2 regions of the Anoxybacillus sp. CHMUD genome follow, and region 2 is predicted to be linked to the other one. Evidence: a T-box and tRNA genes for the amino acid it is inferred to sense, from the RefSeq annotation. Region 2 holds a T-box; the other holds one or more tRNA genes.
What was found. A T-box is a leader RNA that pairs with one kind of tRNA and senses whether it is charged. The one in region 2 lies ahead of pheS (phenylalanine--tRNA ligase subunit alpha), so its partner is inferred to be a tRNA-Phe.
Positions count from the first base shown of each region.

Region 1: it has a tRNA-Phe gene. The T-box ahead of pheS (phenylalanine--tRNA ligase subunit alpha) is inferred to sense a tRNA for this amino acid. The anticodon was not compared.

Region 1 is NZ_SDLG01000011.1:45,786-49,208, reverse strand. Features, by position in the region: gene ETB99_RS09235 (adenylosuccinate synthase) at 1-858, shown strand, start outside; tRNA gene ETB99_RS09230 (tRNA-Asp) at 956-1,031, shown strand; tRNA gene ETB99_RS09225 (tRNA-Phe) at 1,472-1,544, shown strand; gene yycF (response regulator YycF) at 1,644-2,348, shown strand; gene walK (cell wall metabolism sensor histidine kinase WalK) at 2,353-3,423, shown strand, end outside.
Region 2 is NZ_SDLG01000010.1:81,166-84,588, reverse strand. Features, by position in the region: gene pheT (phenylalanine--tRNA ligase subunit beta) at 1-357, opposite strand, end outside; gene pheS (phenylalanine--tRNA ligase subunit alpha) at 373-1,407, opposite strand; T-box leader at 1,458-1,693, opposite strand; gene ETB99_RS08955 (TrmH family RNA methyltransferase) at 1,764-2,513, opposite strand; gene msrA (peptide-methionine (S)-S-oxide reductase MsrA) at 2,510-3,034, opposite strand; gene sspI (small acid-soluble spore protein SspI) at 3,118-3,327, shown strand; gene ETB99_RS08940 (aldose epimerase family protein) at 3,363-3,423, opposite strand, start outside.

The DNA of each region.
Region 1 (3,423 bases), on a different contig from region 2:
GGCATTCGCATTGCAGATTTGCTTGATCGCGAAGTGTTTGAAGAAAAGTTAGCTCGTAACTTAGCTGAGAAAAATGTGCTTTTTGAAAAAGTGTACGGTGTAGAAGGGTTTCAGTTAGAACACATTCTTGATGAATATTACGAATACGGACAGCAAATTGCCAAATATGTTTGTGACACATCTGTCGTATTAAACGATGCACTTGATGAAGGACGCCGTGTTTTATTTGAAGGTGCTCAAGGCGTTATGTTAGATATCGACCAAGGTACGTACCCATTTGTTACGTCGTCAAATCCTGTTGCTGGTGGGGTTACCATTGGGGCTGGTGTTGGCCCGACAAAAATTAAACATGTTGTGGGGGTAGCGAAAGCATATACAACACGTGTTGGTGACGGTCCGTTTCCAACAGAGTTAAACAACGAAATTGGTGATCGTATTCGTGAAGTAGGTCGTGAATACGGAACGACAACCGGGCGTCCACGCCGTGTCGGTTGGTTTGATAGCGTCGTTGTTCGTCATGCGCGTCGTGTTAGTGGAATTACAGACTTATCATTAAACTCGATCGACGTGTTAACAGGTATTGAAACGTTGAAAATTTGTGTTGCTTATCGTTACAAAGGACAAATCATAGAGGAGTTTCCGGCGAGTTTGAAAGTATTAGCGGAATGTGAGCCGGTATATGAAGAATTGCCGGGATGGACGGAAGATATTACGGGTGTAAAAAGTTTAGACGAGCTTCCAGCTAATGCACGTCGTTATGTTGAGCGCATTTCGCAATTAACGGGTATTCCGCTTTCGATTTTCTCGGTCGGACCAGACCGCTCTCAAACGAATGTTGTCCGCAACGTATATGCATAAGAAAAAACGTCGATGACTCGTTCGTCGGCGTTTTTTTAAAAAAACTATTGTCTTATTACTAATTATATAATAGAATAATAGATGTCTGTTGAAATACGGTTCCGTGGTGTAGGGGTTAACATGCCTGCCTGTCACGCAGGAGATCGCGGGTTCGAATCCCGTCGGAACCGCCATTTTTATTGAAATAGCAATGCGATAAAAATTGGGAAGTCAGTTATACATATGGCTCGGTAGCTACAAGTCAAGGCGTCAGTGTCGAGCTACGAGTTGTCCCGACGCATCACCCTTCTTTGAATAAACAAGTAGAGGAAGGGACACAGTCGGTAGAGCACGTTCGAATTGGCTTCTGTGCCAAGGCCTCAGCGTACCGCTCGAACTGTATCTTGAGTAAGCAAACGGAGAGCGGGACGAAGGACGTTGTTTCAAGTGGAATAGTATGGTGGAGAAAATTGTTTATATGGCTCGGTAGCTCAGTCGGTAGAGCACGTTCGAGTTAGCTTCTTTGATGAGGCACCAGCGTACCGCTCGAACTGCACCTTGAATAAGCAAACGGAGAGCGGGACGAAGGACGTTGTTTCAAGTGGAATAGTATGGTGGAGAAAATTGTTTATATGGCTCGGTAGCTCAGTCGGTAGAGCAAAGGACTGAAAATCCTTGTGTCGGCGGTTCGATTCCGTCCCGAGCCACTTGCAAGCATAGATACGTATATGTGTCTATGCTTTTTTGTTTTATAATGGTGACATGGTACACTATATGTAAATATGCCTTTGGGGGAGTGAACATACATGGAAAAAAAAATTTTAGTTGTCGACGATGAAAAACCAATTGCTGATATTTTGCAATTTAATTTAAAAAAAGAAGGATATGACGTATATTGTGCATATGATGGTGTCGAAGCGTTGCAAAAAGTAGAAGACGTACAACCAGACTTAATTTTATTGGATATTATGCTACCACAAAAAGATGGAATGGAAGTATGTAGAGAAATTCGAAAAAAATACGATATGCCGATTATTATGTTGACAGCAAAAGATTCTGAAATCGATAAAGTGCTCGGGTTAGAGCTTGGCGCTGACGATTATGTAACGAAGCCATTCAGCACACGTGAGCTATTGGCGCGCGTGAAGGCGAATTTACGACGTCATCAACAAAAACAAGAACAAGATCCAAAAGAAATGAGCGAAATCAAAATCGGTTCGCTTACCATTCATCCGGACGCCTATACTGTATCCAAACGAGGAGAACAAATTGAATTAACTCATCGCGAATTTGAACTGCTTCATTACTTGGCGAAACATATCGGTCAAGTCATGACGAGAGAACATTTATTGCAAACAGTATGGGGGTACGATTACTTTGGCGATGTGCGCACCGTTGATGTAACCGTCAGACGTTTGCGTGAAAAAATTGAAGACAATCCTTCGCACCCAACATGGATTGTTACAAGACGCGGGGTAGGGTATTATTTACGAAATCCGGAACAGGAGTAACAGCATGAAAAAAGTAAGTATATTTCAATCGATTCACGTCAAATTTGCCCTAATTTACATTTTGCTTATTTTAATTGCTATGCAAATTATCGGAGCTTATTTCGTTCGCCAGCTGGAAGCTCAGCTTGTTGAAAACTTCAAAAACTCATTAAATGAACGGGTTATTTTACTTGCCTATAACATTGAACAAGAAATGAATAAAGAACGAGATAAAAAAAGTCCTACACTCGAAGAGGAAATTCGTTCGATTTTACAAGATTTCGTCTCACAAGATATTTCTGAAGTACGGGTCATTGATAATAAAAGTAAAGTATTAGGCACATCGAATCCATACAATCAAAATATCGTTGGGAAACGAACAACAGACTTGCTTATTAAACGAACGCTAGTGGCAGGGGAAATGGCAGAAAAAATGCTTGTCGATCCGAAAACGGGACATCGGATGTACATTTCCTCTACACCTATTAAAGTAAAAAATGAAATTAAGGGCGCGATTTATGTCATCGCGTCAATGGAAAATGTTTTCGCACAAATGAGGCAAATTAACAACATTTTAGCGACAGGAACAGGGATTGCTTTAGTCATTACGGCATTGTTAGGCATTTTATTAGCACAGACAATTACACGTCCTATTTCAGATATGCGTAAACAGGCGTTAGCGATGGCGAAAGGTAACTTTTCACGAAAAGTAAAAGTGTACGGATATGATGAAATTGGACAACTTGCTCTCAGCTTTAATAACTTAACGAAAAAGTTACAAGAAGCGCAAGCAACGACAGAAGGTGAACGACGTAAATTAGAGTCTGTTTTGACACATATGACAGATGGTGTCATTGCGACTGATCGGAAAGGGAGAATTATTTTAATTAACGATGCAGCGTTAAACATTTTGAATGTTTCACGTGAAACAGTCATTTCTGCTCCGATTGTGACGATATTAGGTTTGGATGAACAATATACGTTTGAAACGTTGATTGAAGAGCGGGAAACGTTAATTTTAGACTTTAGCACAGAAGAAGAAATGTATATTTTACGTGCCTCTTTATCTGTCATTCAAAAAGAAAAAGGGTTTGTA
Region 2 (3,423 bases):
CATGCCGTTCGATTCTTCACCGCGCAGTTTTGCGCGTTTAATTTTAAAGTTGCCAGGCAATACGGCACCAACTTTAGCAACGGCAACCTTTTGTCCTTTTGCGACGTTCGGCGCCCCGCAAATAATTTGCACTGGCTCCCCTTCCCCGATATCGACAAGACATTTACTTAGTTTATCGGCGTTCGGATGTTGTTCGCGCTCAATTACATGTCCGATGACAACACCTTGTATTCCTTTATTGCGCACCTCAACGCTTTCTACTTCAATGCCTGCTTTCGTAATGCGATCGGCTAATTGTTTTGCGGTAATGCCTGTTAAATCGACATATTCCTGTAGCCATTTATATGAAACAAACATCCATGAAACCTCCCTTTACACCCGATTAAATTGTTGCAAGAAACGAAGATCGTTTTGGTAAAAATGGCGAATATCATCAATGCCATATTTGAGCATTGCGATACGCTCTGGACCCATACCAAACGCAAAACCTGTATATTTTTTCGAGTCAAATCCCGCCATCTCGAGCACGTTCGGATGGACCATCCCTGCCCCTAAAATTTCAATCCAACCTGTTCCTTTACATACGTTACAGCCGTGCCCGCCGCAATTAAAACATGATACGTCGACTTCAACAGACGGTTCGGTAAATGGGAAAAAGCTTGGACGGAAGCGAATGTCGCGATCTTCACCAAACATTTTGCGGGCAAATTCACGTAACGTTCCTTTTAGGTCGCTCATGCGAATGTTTTCGTCCACCACGAGCCCTTCAATTTGCGTAAATTGATGGGAATGCGTTGCATCGTCGTTGTCGCGGCGGTACACTTTTCCCGGGCAAATGATTTTTACAGGGCCTCGCCCTTGATGTTTTTCCATCGTTCTTGCTTGCACTGGTGACGTATGCGTGCGCAACAAAATCTCCTCGGTGATGTAGAACGAATCTTGCATATCGCGCGCCGGATGACCTTTTGGCAAATTGAGCGCTTCAAAGTTGTAATAATCTTGCTCTACTTCTGGACCTTCAGCAATCGTATATCCCATGCCGATAAATAAATCTTCAATTTCTTCAATAACGCGCGTGAGTGGATGATGATTGCCACGTCTAATCGGACGCCCTGGAAGTGTCACATCAATCGCTTCCGCCGCTAGTTTTTTCTCGACTTCTGCTTGTTCAAGCGTTGCTTGTTTTGCCTCTAACGCTTGTTGAATCGCTTCGCGTACGTCGTTGACAAGCGCTCCCATGATCGGACGCTCTTCAGGCGACAGCGCCCCCATGCCGCGCAACACTTCTGTAATTGGGCCTTTTTTTCCGAGATACGCCACACGCACTTCATTGAGCGTTTTTAAATCGTTTGCTTGTTCAATTTTTTCAAGCGCTTCTTGTTGAAGCTGTTGTAACCGCTCCTTCATATGGAAATCCCTCCTTGTTATGTATAAAAAATAAAAAACTCGCCCCTCACATAAGGGACGAGTGCACTCGCGGTACCACCCTTGTTAGCTATGCGATCAACATAGCTCACTTCATTGTGATAACGGTCTACACCGGAACGCCTTTACATTTTGCACGCGCAAAATGGTCCAAGCGCCAACTCCCGAGGTGAATTCACTTGCTTGAGCCATAAAAACGCTCGCAGTCTATGGCGTTTTCTCCCTGAATGGCGATCGGCAAGCTACTCTTCTCGATCATCGTTTTTTATATGATGAAATTCTTCATTTATTATAAGCAAATGTACAATGCGGTGCAAGGTGATGATGCAAACATGTGTTTATTTTTTCTGCAAATGGTAAAGTAAAATCCCTGTTGCAACGGCTACATTGAGCGATTCTGCTTTCCCGTAAATCGGCACATATAAGTTGGCAGTTGTTTGCTGTAGCCACTTATCGTTCACACCGCTTCCTTCGTTTCCAACGATTAATGCAAACGATGACGAAGGGGATACAGATCGATAGTCTACTCCGTTTTGAAGCGATGTTCCATAAATCGGAATATGCCTGTTTTGAAAATAGGCGATCCATTGTCCAATATCTCCTTTTATCACAGGGAAATGAAACAACGAACCTTGTGTTGCACGAATCACTTTTGCGTTATATATATCGACGCTTCCTTCTCCGACGACAACGGCGTCTATTCCAGCAGCATCTGCGGTACGAATAATCGTTCCTAAGTTCCCTGGATCTTGAACCGCGTCGATGAACAGCGCCGTTTGCACACTATCGACGTTCCAATGCAAATGCTTGCACACTGCAACAATTCCTTGCGGTGTTTCCGTATCGCTTAATTCGCCGATCACCGCTTCCGTGACAATCACCATCGGAATATGATCTACCTTCCAGCTTGTCGGAATCGTTTTCGTTTCTGATAAAATAAGAAGTTCAACGATGTTGCTTTTTAAAGCTTCTTCAACTAAATGAAATCCTTCTACTAAAAATAGCCCCGTTTTCTCGCGTTCTTTTTTAGTGAGCAGTTTTTTCCATTGCTTCACTCGTTCATTTTTTGGCGATTCAATTCGCTTCACTCGTTTTTCCCCCAATGTTTCGCAATAAATTCATCACGTCCAGATGCCGCTCGGTCTTCCTTATAATGTTTTGGATTTTTCTTATGGTAGTTTTGATGATAGTCTTCTGCTGGATAAAACGTTGTCGCCGGTAAAATTTCTGTCACGATCGGCTTGGAAAAACGACCGCTTTCTTCTAGTTGTTTTTTCGATTGCTCCGCTAATGTTTTTTGTCTTTCGTTATGATAAAAAATCGCTGTTCGATATTGTGGACCACGGTCGTGAAATTGCCCCCCGTCATCCGTTGGATCAATTTGACACCAATACAACTCCAACAATTTTTCGTACGGAAATACATCGGGATCAAACGTAATTTGTACCGCTTCATAATGTCCTGTCGTTCCTGTTTTCACTTGTTCATACGTCGGATGTTCCACATGACCGCCTGTGTATCCGGAAACAATGCCATAAATGCCGTCAAGTTCTTCAAACGGAGTGACCATGCACCAAAAACATCCGCCCGCAAATGTTGCTTTTTCCATTTCCCTCTCTCCTCTTTTATGAATAGTAATTATCATTATAGCAAAAACTACTTACGCAATACATAAAGAATGGAGTGAAAACAATGGACTTTAATTTACGCGGTGCCGTCATGGCAAACGTCGCAAACAGCTCAAAAGACCAGCTTGAACATACGATCGTTGATGCGATTCAACAAGGTGAAGAAAAATATTTACCTGGTCTTGGCGTTTTATTTGAAGCGTTATGGAATCATGCAACAGATGAACAAAAACAATCAATGCTTGAAACATTAGAAGAAGCCGTAAAAAAATAGCCTTCGCGTTGAAGGCTATTTTCACATTGTCGCCCCTATTCACATGACACACGAAATGCATATTTTGTCGTCGATGAATACACTTCTCCTGCTCGC